DNA from 3 places in the Arthrobacter sp. USHLN218 genome. Region 1 is predicted to be linked to each of the others. Evidence: riboswitches for the same ligand, from Rfam matches in the RefSeq annotation. Region 1 holds a riboswitch; each other region holds the start of a gene.
The links. Region 1 has a riboswitch for cyclic di-AMP ahead of WFH44_RS16910 (hypothetical protein). Riboswitches for the same ligand answer to the same signal wherever they lie in the genome.
Positions count from the first base shown of each region.

Region 2: another riboswitch for cyclic di-AMP. It lies ahead of WFH44_RS04010 (C40 family peptidase); the one in region 1 lies ahead of WFH44_RS16910 (hypothetical protein).
Region 3: another riboswitch for cyclic di-AMP. It lies ahead of WFH44_RS20480 (C40 family peptidase); the one in region 1 lies ahead of WFH44_RS16910 (hypothetical protein).

Region 1 is NZ_JBBCYT010000007.1:269,235-273,765, reverse strand. It holds gene WFH44_RS16915 (response regulator transcription factor) at 1-627, opposite strand, end outside; gene WFH44_RS16910 (hypothetical protein) at 799-1,779, opposite strand; cyclic di-AMP (ydaO/yuaA leader) riboswitch at 1,782-1,974, opposite strand; gene WFH44_RS16905 (zinc-dependent alcohol dehydrogenase family protein) at 2,125-3,156, opposite strand; gene WFH44_RS16900 (aldo/keto reductase) at 3,299-4,294, opposite strand; gene WFH44_RS16895 (MFS transporter) at 4,376-4,531, opposite strand, start outside.
Region 2 is NZ_JBBCYT010000002.1:90,048-94,578, reverse strand. It holds gene WFH44_RS04020 (cytochrome P450) at 1-437, shown strand, start outside; gene bioD (dethiobiotin synthase) at 434-1,237, shown strand; cyclic di-AMP (ydaO/yuaA leader) riboswitch at 1,297-1,467, shown strand; gene WFH44_RS04010 (C40 family peptidase) at 1,471-2,352, shown strand; gene WFH44_RS04005 (hypothetical protein) at 2,537-3,670, shown strand; gene WFH44_RS04000 (sensor histidine kinase) at 3,739-4,531, shown strand, end outside.
Region 3 is NZ_JBBCYT010000012.1:74,920-79,450, forward strand. It holds gene WFH44_RS20470 (metal-dependent transcriptional regulator) at 64-759, shown strand; cyclic di-AMP (ydaO/yuaA leader) riboswitch at 879-1,096, shown strand; gene WFH44_RS20475 (M23 family metallopeptidase) at 1,287-1,883, shown strand; cyclic di-AMP (ydaO/yuaA leader) riboswitch at 2,246-2,411, shown strand; gene WFH44_RS20480 (C40 family peptidase) at 2,416-3,195, shown strand; gene WFH44_RS20485 (HNH endonuclease) at 3,469-3,969, shown strand; gene mobA (molybdenum cofactor guanylyltransferase) at 3,969-4,531, shown strand, end outside.

The DNA of each region.
Region 1 (4,531 bases):
GGCATGGATCACCGTGCAGTAGATGTCCCCGGCCCATTCCGGCGGGATCGCCCCGGCGAGCACGGGCAGCATCGCCTCATCCAGCTGCGCGAAACCCGACGCCGTCCTGCCGGCGCGCAGATCGACCAGCCCGGACAGGACCAACCCGAACGAGGTCAGCTCCGGTGCGCGGTGCCGGCGGGCCAGCTCCTGCAGCCGTGCCGCGGCCTGCGCCGCCGGTCCGTCGGGGCTGAAGTCGAAGGCAATTGACGCGTCCAGGTACAGCAGGTAGCCCTGCGCCGGCCCCTCCGGCATGTCGGCCAGGATCCGCCGAGCCCGGCTGGCCCAGCCGGAGGCAATCACGAGGTCGCCCCGGATGAACCACAACAGGCCCAGGTTCAACGCTTTCATGGCCGCTTCGGCCGGCTCGCCACCGTCCAGGAAGCGGTGGTACACCTCCTCGGACAGGGACAGCGATTCCCGGACCTCCCCGACCCACCAGGCGGCGCTGCCCAGCAGGCCAAGATCCGCCGCTGACAATCCGGAGAGCTCCCTGGCGCGCCCGAAATCCCGATAGGCGGCATGCCAGTCACCGCGGGCGTAGGCCGTCCGCGCCGTGTCCACCAGTGCGTTGAAATCGTCCATCATCGGACTCCATCTCAACGGTAATCCCGCATCCGGGAATTGGTCGAGCCGCCGTTGAGCTGCCCGCAGCTCAAGCAAGTACGACGGCGGAACGTGAGTTCCGCCGTCGTACTCCCGCCGCAGGTCCGAGGCAGGGGCGTGCGGGATTCTGTCCCCGCGGACCAGCACGAGGGCCTAGCGGCTGCGTTCTTCCTCGCGCCCGTGCAGATGCGCGCGGATCCAGCGCCAGTTCGGGTCGTCGACGGTCTCGCCGCGCACTGCCCGAAGCTTCCCCAGCGCCGCTTCGCCCTCCGAAGTGCCGATTTCCACCGATACGCCAGGCACGGGAAGACCACCGGGAGCGGTCGTTTCGGTGGACGGAGCAGGCTTCGGAGACACCGACGTCGTGGCCCGCGCGCTGCGCTGGGCCGGAGCGGTCTGGTCGGGCACGGCCCGCTCGGTGCGGGTGGCGGATGCGGTGGGGCGCGGGCTCGCCGGCGCGGACGACGCCGTGCCCGTCGATTCCGGCACCGAGGTCGGGTCCGCGGTGGCGGCCCGGGACGGACCGGTCGCGGCCGCCGCCGTGCCCGTCGATTCCGGCACCGAGGTCGGGTCCGCGGTGGCGGCCCGGGACGGACCGGTCGCGGCCGCCGCCTTGTCCCGGGTCGAGCCGGTGGCCGGGGCGCTCGCAGCCTCCGGCGTCCCCGTTGCTCCCGCACCGTCGCTGGTCGGGACGGCAGCAGGCTCCTCGGCAGGGCCATTCGCTCCTGCCGCGGGGACCTGCGGGGAAGCGGCGCCGGCGGTCGGCAGCACGTCGCCTGCCGCCGGCTTTGGTTCAGCCTCGGTGGAGGCCGCCTTGCTGTCCACCGTGGGCCGGTCGTACGCGGGAGTCGTGCTGCTGGTCGATACCGCTACCGATCCGGTCGTCGTGAACGTCTTGGCGTCCGAGGGGTTGCCCGCGGCATCCGGTTCCGCTGGCTGAATCAGCGGCAGGACCACGGCCGCTGCCAGCCCGGTGGCGACGGCGGCGATGCCGGTGAACGCCACCGGCTTCCGAACCGAGGAGAGTCCGGCCGCAGAGGAGGCTGCGGCGGCGCTTCGGCGGCCGCGAACGCGGCGGCCGGGTGGAACGGCGGAGCCGGCACGCCGGCGACCGCGCGATGAGTGAATCTTCACGGGAATCCTCTCTACACGCCTGAGAAGTTAGCTGTCGGATTCGAGAGAGAGCATCCCGGCGCGGCCGCCGCACAGCAGGAACTGCTTCGGCTGGCCGCACTTCACCCCAAGGCGCCGGTGGCGCCGATGATGGTTCCTCCACCTCTGCCAGTGCAATTGAACGGACAGGTACGCTGGCAGAGTTCGGCGTGCGCACCAGGCCATGGCACCGTCCGGAGCATGGCGCCATCTAACGTATCGCCCCCTGCTGAATCGTTACAAACCCGTGACATGTGTTCGTGCTCACGCACGCGCTGAGCAGGCAAAACGCAGGTCCCGGGGCCATTGTCGGTCCCGGGACCTGGGTCACGGGCGAACGAGTACCTTCAGGGCTTCGCGGCTGGCCATTGCCCGATAGCCTGCAGGCACGTCGTCCAAGCCAATGGTCCGGTCAAAGACCTTGCCCGGTTCGATGGTGCCGTCGAGCACGAGCGGCAGTAGTTCGTCGATGTACGCCCTGGCGGGCGCGACGCCGCCGGTGAGCGTGATGTTGCGCATGAACTCGGGGAACCCGAGCGGCACGTCGGAGAACTGCGGTGCCCCGACGCGGCTGATGACGCCGCCGTCACGGACGACGCCAATGGCCATCTCGAGCGCAGGCTTGAGGCCCACGGCTTCGAGCACGGCGTGCGTGCCCTCGCCGTTCGTGAGTTCCTTGACCCTGGTGATGCCCTCCTCACCGCGTTCGGAAACCACGTCGGTGGCACCGAATTCGCGGCCAAGGTCCGTGCGGTCCGGGTGCCGTCCCATGAGGATGATGCGCGAGGCGCCCATCAGCTTGGCGGAGATGACCGCTGAGAGGCCGACCGCGCCGTCACCGATCACCGTGACCGTCTGGCCTGGCGCGATGCCGGCCTTCTTGGCCGCATGGTATCCGGTCGACATCACATCGGAGAGGCTCAACAGTGACGGAATCAGCTTCTCATCGAAGCCGGCAGGGACAACGACCAAGGTCCCGGAGGCCTGCGGGACACGGGCGAATTCACCCTGGCCCCCGTCATCATGTCCGCCCCAGTGGGCCCCGTGGCGGCAGGAGGTCTGCAGTCCCTCCCGGCAGAAATCGCACGTACCGTCGGAAGCGACGAACGGTGCGATGACGAAGTCCCCGATCGCTAGGCCGGTCACCTCGGATCCGAGTTCTTCGACGATGCCGACGAATTCGTGACCCATCCGCGCGCCCTCGGGGGTCTGCGGCATGGAGGCGTAGGGCCACAGGTCGCTGCCGCAGATGCAGCCTGCGACGATGCGCACGATCGCGTCGGCGGGTTCCTGGATGGCGGGGTTGGGGACGGCTTCGACGCGCACGTCTCCGGCGCCGTACATCAGTGTTGCTCGCATGGTGGGGTTCCTTAGTGGTTGTGTCGGGTTTCAGTCAACACCGGGCATGGATCGCCTGGGAGTGCCTGTCAGTACCCCCATGAGTGCCGGCGTGTTAAGCCGGCCGGCTTCGATGGAGTCGGGGCCGGTAGGTTGCCTGTGGTTAGCGGTCGCGGTCGATGGCGGCGTCGAGCCCGGCGGAGAGGGGTGCGCCGACGAGGTCGAGGGCGGCGAGGGCTTCGTCGATCCGCCGGAGGTCGTTCGCGGTGAGTTCGAGGTCGGCTGCGGGCAGATTGTCGTCCAGGTGGGTCAGGTGTGTGCCGCCGGGGATCGGCACGACCCAGGGTTTCTGCGCCAGCAGCCAGGCGAGGGCGATCTGTGCCGGGGAGGCGCCTTTTTCGGTGCCGAAATCCTTAAGGAAGTCGACCAGGGCGAAGTTCGCCTCGAGTGCCTCCGGGATGAAGCGCGGGAAGTCCGCGCGGAGATCATTGGGGTGGTCGAACTTCATGTCCCGGGTGATGCCGCCGGTGAGGAAGCCCTGTCCGAGCGGGCCCCAGGCGACCAGTCCGATCCCGAGCTCCTCGCAGACCCCGAACTTCGTGGTTTCCGGCTCCCGCATCCACAGCGAGTAGTGGTCCTGGATGACTGCGATGGGCTGGACGGCGTGGGCGCGGCGGATATTGGTTTCGCTCGCCTCGGACAGGCCGAAGTGGCGCACCTTGCCCTCGGCGATCAGGTCCTTGACGGTGCCCGCGACGTCCTCCATCGGAACGTTCGGGTCGACCCGGTGCTGGTAAAGCACGTCGATGTGGTCTGTGCGCAGCCGGCGCAGCGAGGCGTCGACGACGTCGCGGATATGCGCCGGGCGGCTGTTGAGCCCGACCGTTTCGCCGTTCTCGTTGATGTCGAACCCGAACTTGGTGGCCACCACAACGTCGTCCCGGATGGGCTGCAGGGCTTCACCGACGAGGTCTTCGTTGAGGTAAGGGCCGTAGCCTTCGGCGGTGTCGAACAGGGTGACGCCGCGTTCGGCGGCGGACCGGATGACGGCAAGGGCTTCGGCCCGGTCGGTAGCGGGGCCGAGGCCGAAGCTCAGGCCCATGCAGCCGAGGCCCATGGCAGAAGTTTCCAGGCCGTCGCCGAGCTTGCGTGTTTTCATGGGAGTTTTTCCTTTGTTTCGTGGGGAACAGGTGGTGGTCGAGGGGCAGGTGCTGCAAAGAACGAACCCGGGTTCAGGTGGTCAGCGCGCGTGCGCGGCCTGCGGCACGGACACGGTGGCCGGGGTTTCGCGGATCCGCCGGGCCGCGAGGTCTGCGGGCAGGATGAGGGCTGCGCTGACCGCCAGGGCCAGGAGCAGGAGGACGCTGCCGGTGGTGAGGGCGGCGCTGACCTGCGC
Region 2 (4,531 bases), on a different contig from region 1:
TGATCGCCACCGCGCTCTACCGCACGCTGCAGCACCGGGACCGGTGGCGGCTGCTCGCGGCGGGCGGTTCCGGCCGGGACTTCGTTCGGCAAGTGCTCGCGACCGAATCATCGGTCCACACCTGGCGCCGCGCCGCCGCCCGTGCCACGACGCTGGGCGGCACCGTGCTGCCCGCCGGAGCGGAGATCGTGCTGGAACTCAGCGGCCACCACGGGCCCGACACCGGCGCCACGGCCTACTCGCTGGCCTTCGGCCACGGGCTGCACCGGTGCCTCGGCGCGAAGCTTGCCGAGCTGGAAACCGTGCTGGTCCTCGAGGAGACGGCCCGTGCCCTGCCCGAGGTGCGGCTGCACGGACCGGACCCCGCGTGGCTGCGCCTGCTGTCCTTCCAGAGCCCCCATACCGTCGTCGTCCGGCAGGAGCCCGATTTCCCATGACCACCCCTACACAGCCCGGCCCACAGCCCCTCGAAGCGGACACCGCCCCCGGAATCCGCGGGCTGCCACGCATCATTTTCGTCACCGGCACGGACACCGGCGTGGGCAAGACCAGGACGACGGCGGCGCTTGCCTCCGCGCTGTCCGGCCACCGGAAGGGGCCAGTGGCGGTCTACAAGCCGGCGCAGACCGGCGTGGCTCCGGATGAGCCCGGAGACATCGATGAGGTCCGCGAACTCTCCGGCGTGGACCGGGTCTCCGAAGGCGTCCGGCTGCTGCACCCGATGGCCCCGCCCGCAGCCGCGCGCCGGGAGGGAGCGGTCCTGCCCGGCCTGGACGACCACGTCCGGCACATCCGGGCCGAGGCTGAAACGGCCGCCCATGTACTGGTCGAAGGCGCCGGCGGCCTGCTGGTCGAGCTGGACGGCGAGGGGCATACCCTGGCGGACCTGGCGGCGCGCTTCCCGGACAACTCGGCCACCATCGTCGTCGCCCGCAGCGGCCTGGGTACGCTCAACCACACGCTGCTGACGCTCGAGGCCCTAGGCACCAGGAAGCTGCGCGTGGGCGGTCTCGTGATCGGCTGCTGGCCGTCCGACCCCGACCTCGTGGAAACGGACAATCTCAAATTTTTCTACGGTCTTAATACCCCCCTTTTGGGCGTCGTCCCGGAGGGTACATCCGTCCTAGTCAGGCCGGATTTGCTCGATCAATTCCCAACTGTGGATGAACAGAATCCGAATGTGAAGTTGTCCACATCTGCCCGGATTCGAGTTGGTGGTTACCAAACCGTTATGTAGTGTTGTCGAAGCGTCGGGCCCCTACCCGGCCAGCTCGAGTGGATTGCCTAACTCTGCCACCACAATTCGAGCCCGTTCAGTTACCGCTGGCAGAGGCGGGGGACCCAAGTTTTTCGGGCTTCCACGAAGCCCTTGGGGTTAAGCCGAGGAGTACGTTCCGTACTGCTCCACGGCCGGGTGACTCCCATCCGAACCCGACAGCTCACCTCGTAGGCATTGGGAGAGGCACAACTGTGTTCACGAACAATTCGGCGCGCCACCGCGCCACCCCGGCCCGCAACTTCCTCATCAGCGAGGCCACCAAGTCCGTTTCGGCCAACGCAGGCAAGGTCGGCCGCGGCGCCGCCGTTGTCACCGCCGGTGCCGGCCTGATGCTCGGTGCGGGCATGCCCGCTGCCAACGCCGCCGGCGAGGCCCCGGACCACGCCGCCGCCTACGTGGCGCCGGCCGGTGCCGCCGAAGCCGCCGCCTCCGAGGCCGTGGCCGCAGTTGCACAGTCCGCCGCTTCCTCCCACACCGTGAAGCCGGGCGATACCCTCGGTGCCATCGCCAGCCAGCACGGCGTGGCCCTGGAAGACGTCTTCGCTGCGAACGGCCTGGGCATGGATTCCATCATCTACCCGGGTGACGTCATCGCCCTCTCCGGTGCCGCCGCCGACGCCGCCCCCGCCCCCGCCGCAGAGGCCCCCGCTGCCGAGGCTCCGGCCCCGCAGGTCCAGGCCGCCCCGGCCGGCAGCATGAACGTCTCCCTGGCCAGCGCCGAGATCAGCCCGGCTTCGTCCACCTCCGGCATTGCCGGCATCGCCAAGTCGATGGTCGGCAGCCCCTACGTCTGGGGCGGCACCACCCCGGCCGGCTGGGACTGCTCCGGCTTCACCAAGTGGGTCTACGCCCAGGCCGGGATCAAGCTGCCCCGCACCGCCGCGGCCCAGGCCGCTTTCCTGACCCCGACCAGCAACCCGAAGCCGGGTGACCTGGTGTCGCAGAACGGCGGAAGCCACATCGGCATCTACCTCGGCGGCGGCAAGATGGTCAGCGCCCTGAACCCGGGCGACGGCACCCTGGTCCACCCGACCAGCTGGATGAGCGTCGACGGCTACTACACCGCTCGCTAAAACTTAGGCTTCCGGGCCGGCCCTTCCCCCATAGGCCGTCCCGGGATCACGGAGCAGCTCCGTCGGATTCGTTCCGGCGGAGCTGCTCCTTTTAACCCCCGGAGCCCGGAATTCCCTCTTCCGGGGGACCCGGTCCGCCCGTCCGGGGGATCTCCGGCGCGGCGGGCCTGGCCAGACTGAAGCCATGACTACTTCACCCGCACCATCCCCCGGTCCCCTGCCGCCGTCGGATAGCGTTCCGGCCGCCGCACCCCAGCCGTCCCGCCTACGGGAGGGCGGACCGGTTTCCGCCGCGCCGCTGCTCACCGCCGTAGCCGCGCTCATCTACGCCGCCGCCGCCTTCGCCGTCGTTCTTCCCGGCCGGAAGCTGCCGCTCGCCGACCCCGCCGTACCCGTGGAATTGGCCCCGCTGAACGGTCCGCTCGGCGAGGTGCTCATGTACCTGCTGCCCGCGGGCGCCGTGCTCGGCGGACTGCTGGCGCTGGCGGTCCACGTGCGCCGGCGCCCGCGCCGGCTGCTGGCAGGCGCCGCCGTGGCGTTTGCCCTCCTCTATGCGGCCGCGGTCCTGCTGCTCGCCGTGGACACCCGCATCCTGACCATGCTGGGTTATGTTCCCTTCCTGCTGGTGCTCGCGCTCACCGATCCTGCTGCCCTGCCGGAAAACTACGGCTGGCCGATCGTCGGGCACCAGCTCGTGCTGCTGGCCGGGGTGGCGCTCTGGACCATGACCGCGGCCGCCAGCCTTCGGAAGTCCTCCGGCGCGTGCCTGCGCTGCGGCCGCAATGGCGGCGGCGGCCGGTTCGCCGCCGCCACCCGCCGACGGGGCACGCCCGTGACCATAGCCGCCGCTGCGATTCCCGCGGTCTACGGAGCCACACGGTTCGCGTGGGCGGCCGGGATCCCGCTGGGGATCAGCCCGGAGGTCCTGGCCATGATGCAGGAGACCGGCATGGTCTACGCAGGCCTCGCCCTGGCCTCGATGGCGCTGCTTGGCACGCTCCTGACGCTCGGGCTCCTTTGCCGCTGGGGTTCCGTCTTTCCCCGCTGGATCCCCTGGCTAGGCGGACGCCGGGTGCCGATCCTGCTCGCGGTCATTCCGGCCGGCCTGGTCTCCGTCGTGGTAGTCCCGGCCGGAGCCGCCTATTTGAGGATCTTCACCTCGGGAATCTCCACCGGAATTCCGTTCGATGCGGTCAACTGGGCCACTGGCGCGCCCACCCTGCTCTGGGTCGTGTGGGGCCCGCTGCTGGCGGCTGCCACGCTGGCCTACTACCTGAAGCGGCGCACCGGCTGCCTCCGCTGCGGACGCGGAGGCTGACCCGGTGCGGGGCCAAGGCTAGCCGCGTGCGGGCTCATCCTGTCGGCGGGATAGGCAAGAATAGGGCCATGACCGAGTCGGGCCGCCCCATGGCACGGCGGGCGGGGCTGATCTTCAGGCACTTTGTGTTCATGATGATCGGTGCCCTGCTGGCCGTGCCGTATTTCGCGGTGTTCATCTGGGCCACGCAGCTGGCGGCGGTGAGTGCCGGCCTGGCGTCGTTCGCCTTCGCGATCCTCTGCACCCTCCTGGCCGTCCCCGCGCTGCTGCCCGTGACGCGTGAACTCGAGCGCACGGCAGTACGGGAGCTGCTGGCGGTGGACCTGCCCGGCCTTCCGGACGTATCCGCTCCGGCTGGCCGGCCAAGCAGGCCAGCCTTCGGCCGGCGCTGGCGCGGCGCGGCCTGGTACCTGGTCCACCTGCTGTCCGGATCCCTGCTGCTGCTCGCCCTGGTGGTGGCCGGCCCCGTGCTTCTGTCGATCACCTTCTCCTGGCTCGCCGGACGGCGACAGGCCGTCGCGGAGGTGGCCGCCGCCGTCGTCCCCTTTGCGGATACGACGACGGCCGCCCTCTGGGCCGCCGGACTGGGACTGGCCGTGCTGGTGTTCACGGTGTTGACCGGCAGTGCCCTGCCGCACTGGGCCCGCGGCCTGCTCGGGCCGAGCCCCGCGGAACTGGCCGTCCTGGACGAGGCCCTCGCCCGGGACGAGGCGAGGCGGAACGGTCTGGCCCGGGAGCTGCACGATTCCGTCGGGCATGCGCTGACCGTAACCACGTTGCAGGCCACGGCCGCCCAGGGCCTGCTGGCACGGGATCCCGCGGCGGCGGCGCGCGCAATGCAGGCCGCCGCCGAGACCGGCC
Region 3 (4,531 bases), on a different contig from region 1:
CGACGCCGGTGCGTCGGTTTGAGAAGCGGATTCCCGCCATCTGCGCCGAGGAGCAAGAAATAAGTGACTGATCTCATCGACACCACCGAGATGTATCTGCGGACGATTCTCGAGCTGGAAGAGGAGAACATCGTTGCCCTTCGGGCACGCATCGCCGAGCGGCTGCGCCATTCCGGTCCCACCGTTTCGCAGACGATCGGGCGGATGGAGCGCGACGGCCTCGTGGTGGTTTCGGATGACCGCCACCTGGAACTGACCGAGCACGGGCGCCGGCGCGCGGTCGAGGTCATGCGGAAGCACCGGCTGGCGGAGCGGCTCCTCGCCGACGTGATCGGGCTGGAGTGGGCGTATGTCCACGATGAAGCCTGCCGCTGGGAACACGTGATGAGCGAGCGGGTGGAACAGCGTCTCTATGAGCTGCTGGGCAGGCCCAAGGAATCGCCCTACGGCAACCCGATTCCCGGACTCGAAGCTCTCGGCGGCGAACCCGCCGCCGAATTCGCGACCGGGATGGTGAACCTGACCGAGGCCATGCGCGGCTACTCGGCGGAGCAGCGGGTGGTCATCGTCCGGCTGGCCGAACCGATCCAGGTGGACCCGGAACTGCTGGTCCAGCTGGAAGAGGGCGGCCTCAAGCCGGGTGCGGAGCTGCAGCTGGCCACGGCCGGCGAGTACATCTCGGTCCGTGTGCCCGGCATCGATGGAGCCCTCGAGCTTCCGCCCGAAGTCGCAGCCCACATCTTTGTCGCCCTGGGCTAGGAACGTCTCCGCCCTGGTCACGACGGATAAATCCGTTATCCACAGAGTTGGATAACGGATTTATCACTTGCGGCGGTATGCCCCTATAGTTGGTGCTTGGCGCCGATGCATTGGCGTTACCTGATCCGCAGCCGAACCCTGTCGGCGGATCAGCGTCTCGATCCGACAGGGGCGGAGGACCCATCCAAACGGCAGCACCGTTCAGCTGCCTTGGGGTGAAGCCTCGCCCGGGTTCGGCACCAGCTGCGTTTGTCCGCTGATGCCGCATGCCCGGCGTGGCCGAGTTTCTTCTACTCGAACCCGACAGCTAACTTCGCAGGCTTCCAGGAGAGGGAAGACTGTTGTCAGAACTAAGAGCAACGGGACGGCGCCGTTCAGCCGCGCCCGCTCCGGCCCGGCGGCCACGCACCGCAGCCACCGGCCGCCGCCGCGCCGAAGTTGCAGCATCACCGAGGCCGTCGTTCCGCGGGGCAGGCCACAAGGCTGCCGTCGCCGCCGCTGCCTCGGGGCTGGCGCTGACTATCATTTTGCCGACGACGGCCGGAACGGCCGCCCCCGGTGCGGACCTGCCCGAGGCAGCAGGAGCGGTCGCGGTTTCCGGACAGCCGGTCACTGCCGCGGCCGAGGTCGAACTCCAGTTCCAGCGGACCGGCCTGGGCAGCACGTTCGACCCGGACACGAAGCTCGAGCAGGTCATGGTGGCCGCCGGGGAAGACGCCAAGCCGATCGGCAGCGAAGGGACGCTGTCCCAGCCGATGGACAGCATGAAGATGACCTCCCCGTTCGGCTTCCGGGTCAACCCGGTTACCGGTTACGCCGGGGAAATGCATACCGGCCAGGACTACGGGGCAGCGTGCGGCAGCCCGGTCTACTCGGCAGCCGGCGGTACCGTGACCGAAGCCGGCTGGGCAGGCGGCTATGGGAACCGCGTCGTCGTGGACCACGGCAACGGGCTGAAGACCACCTACAACCACCTCACCAGCATCAGTGCCGAGGTGGGCGACAAGGTCACCCGCGGCGACCTCCTCGCCCAGAGCGGCACGACCGGCAATTCCACCGGCTGCCACCTCCATTTCGAAGTTGTCGTGAATGGGGACATGGTGGATCCGAAGGGCTGGCTCTAAACCTTTCCTCGGCGGCGGATGAAATGGCCGCAGCGGTATCCGACGAAATGGCCGGGCCTGCCCTGCCTGGAATTTTCTCCGCAATGCCAAGTCCGTTCCGTTGTCATTCCGCAACGATTCCGCGGTGCTTAGGCTGCTGTGGCGGAATTCACTTCCGGCCGGTTTAGCCCGGCTTTTGCTCGCAGTTGGTGAATCGTTCCGACCTGCGACGCTTCCGTCGTGATCGTTCCGTCGCCGCGCTGTGATCTGAATGTGACTTATATCCGGTGATCGTATATTCTCTAACTCGTGCCAAATCGCAGAGATGATTTGGCTCCTCCGGATGGATTGCCGAGCTCTGCCACCGACCGGGGTCCGTTCGCACAAAAAATTCGCATGGCAGGGGCGGGGGAACCACTTTACGGGTTTCAGTAGAAACCCTTGGGGTTAAGTTTTGGGCCATTTACGGACAATTGCCGGAAATGCCCATGGCCGGATGACTCCCATCCGAACCCGACAGCTCACCTCGCAGGCATGGGGAGAGGTATTGATCGTGTCTAAGAACACTTCTGTCACGGGTCGCCATCGTGCCGTCCCCGTGCGTACCAGCCCGTTGGAGACGATCTCCAAGGCTGTTTCCTCGAACGCCGGTTCCGTAGGTCGCCAGGCTGCGGTCATCGCTGCTGCGTCCGGACTGGTCCTGACCGTTGGCGTTCCCGCCCAGGCAACCGCCGTCCAGCGCGACGCCTCCGTCCAGGCAGCCGCCTCCGCTCCCTCCCGCATCCAGGTCGAGGCCGTCCAGGCTTCCAGCACCGCCGACCTCGAATTCGACCGCCCGAGCATCAGCTCCACGCCGGCGCCGGTGGAAGAGCCGGAACCGGTCGTTGAAGCTGTCGCTGAAGAAGTGGCGCCCGCCGAAGAAGCACCCGCCTCAGAGTCACCCGCCGAAGAAGCTCCGGCTGCCTCGGCCCCCAAGGAAGAGAAGAAGACCGATGTAGCCGCCAGCGGCATCGGTGCCGCCCTGGTCGCCTCCGCCTACAGCCAGATCGGCGTTTCCCAGGACTGCACCGCCATGGTCGAGAACGCCCTGCGCTCCGCAGGCATCTCCGTCGGCGACCTCGCCCCCGCCCAGTTCTTCGCCTACGGCACCCAGGTCTCCACGCCCCAGCCGGGCGACATGATCTACTACGACGACGCCGGAGCCGGCGTTCCCCACATCGCCATCTACGTGGGCAACGGCCAGGCCATCCACGGCGGCTGGACCGGATACACCACGACCCTGGCCGACGCCTACATCGGCTCGGGCCCGGTCTTCATCCGTCCCAGCGCCTAAGCACGACCCTAAGCCGGCCGGTTGCACAGCATCCCGGCGGCCGACGCGTCCACGGAACGCCGCACCGCAACGGTGCGGCGTTCCGTCGTTAATGCGTGGCGACAAAAGGTTTCAGCTGATGCCCGCGAGAAGCGGCGCCGGTCCGGCAGCGGAAAGAATTAGCGCAGCGCCGCGAATTGCGCTTACTCTAACTCTTGTCGGTGACGAAACATCATGGCCGGGCACAGCAGTGATCCCGCTGACCGGACGTGGTCGGACGAACAGGAATGTGCGATGCGCACACTCGTTCTGAACGCTGGATATGAGCCGCTGGCGGTAGTGACCTTCCGCCGGGCGCTGCTCCTTGTGCTCACTGGCAAAGCGAGCGTCATCGCCGAAGACGGGGACCCGGTGGTCGGACCGAACGACATCCTGGGACGTCCCTCCGTGATCCTGCTCAACCGCTACATCAAAATCCCGTACCGGCAGGACACGACGGTCACCCGCCGCGGCGTGCTGCGCCGGGACGGCTACCTGTGCGCCTACTGCGGCAAGACCGCCAACACGGTAGACCATGTCAAGCCGCGTTCGCGCGGCGGGGAGGACAGCTGGGAGAACCTTGTGGCCTGCTGCCTGCGGTGCAATAACGCCAAGGGGGACCGCACCCTGAACCAGCTGGGCTGGCACCTGCGGATCGTTCCGCGCGCACCTCACGGCACTCATTGGCGGATCCGCGAACTCGACCGGCCCGCCCCGGCCTGGAGCGAGTTCCTGGACCGCAATCCGGCGGCCTGATGGACCGTACTTTTGACGCCGTCGTCCTGGCCGGCGGCAGATCCTCGCGCCTGTCCGGCACGCCGAAGGCCTTGCTGCGGCTGGACGGCAAAACGCTGCTGCTGCGGACCCTGGAAGCAGTCAGCGGGGCGCGGCGGATTGCCGTGGTTGGCCCCGGAGAGCTGGCTGGCGAGTTGGCCGCGTTCCGCCGCGGCGCCGACGCTCCCGCAGTCGTCTTGACCCGGGAAGACCCTCCCTTCGCCGGTCCGGCCGCCGGCATCGCGGCCGGTGTTGCGGCGCTGGACCAGGGAACCGGAAAGGAGTACGACGGCGGAGGCGCGCGGGGCGCGGGCCTCACCTTGATCCTTGCCTGCGACATGCCCGCCGCCGGTCGGCTGCCCGGGCAGCTGCTGGACGCCGTCGCCGCCGATCCCTCCGTGCGGCTGTGGCTGCCCGTTGACGCCGGCGGACGGGTCCAGCCGCTGGCGTGCTGCGCGGACAGCCGTGCGCTCCGGGAGGCACTGGCCCGGTTCACCGCGGCCGAACTGCAGGGGCTTTCGGTGCGCAAGCTGATTGCGGACCT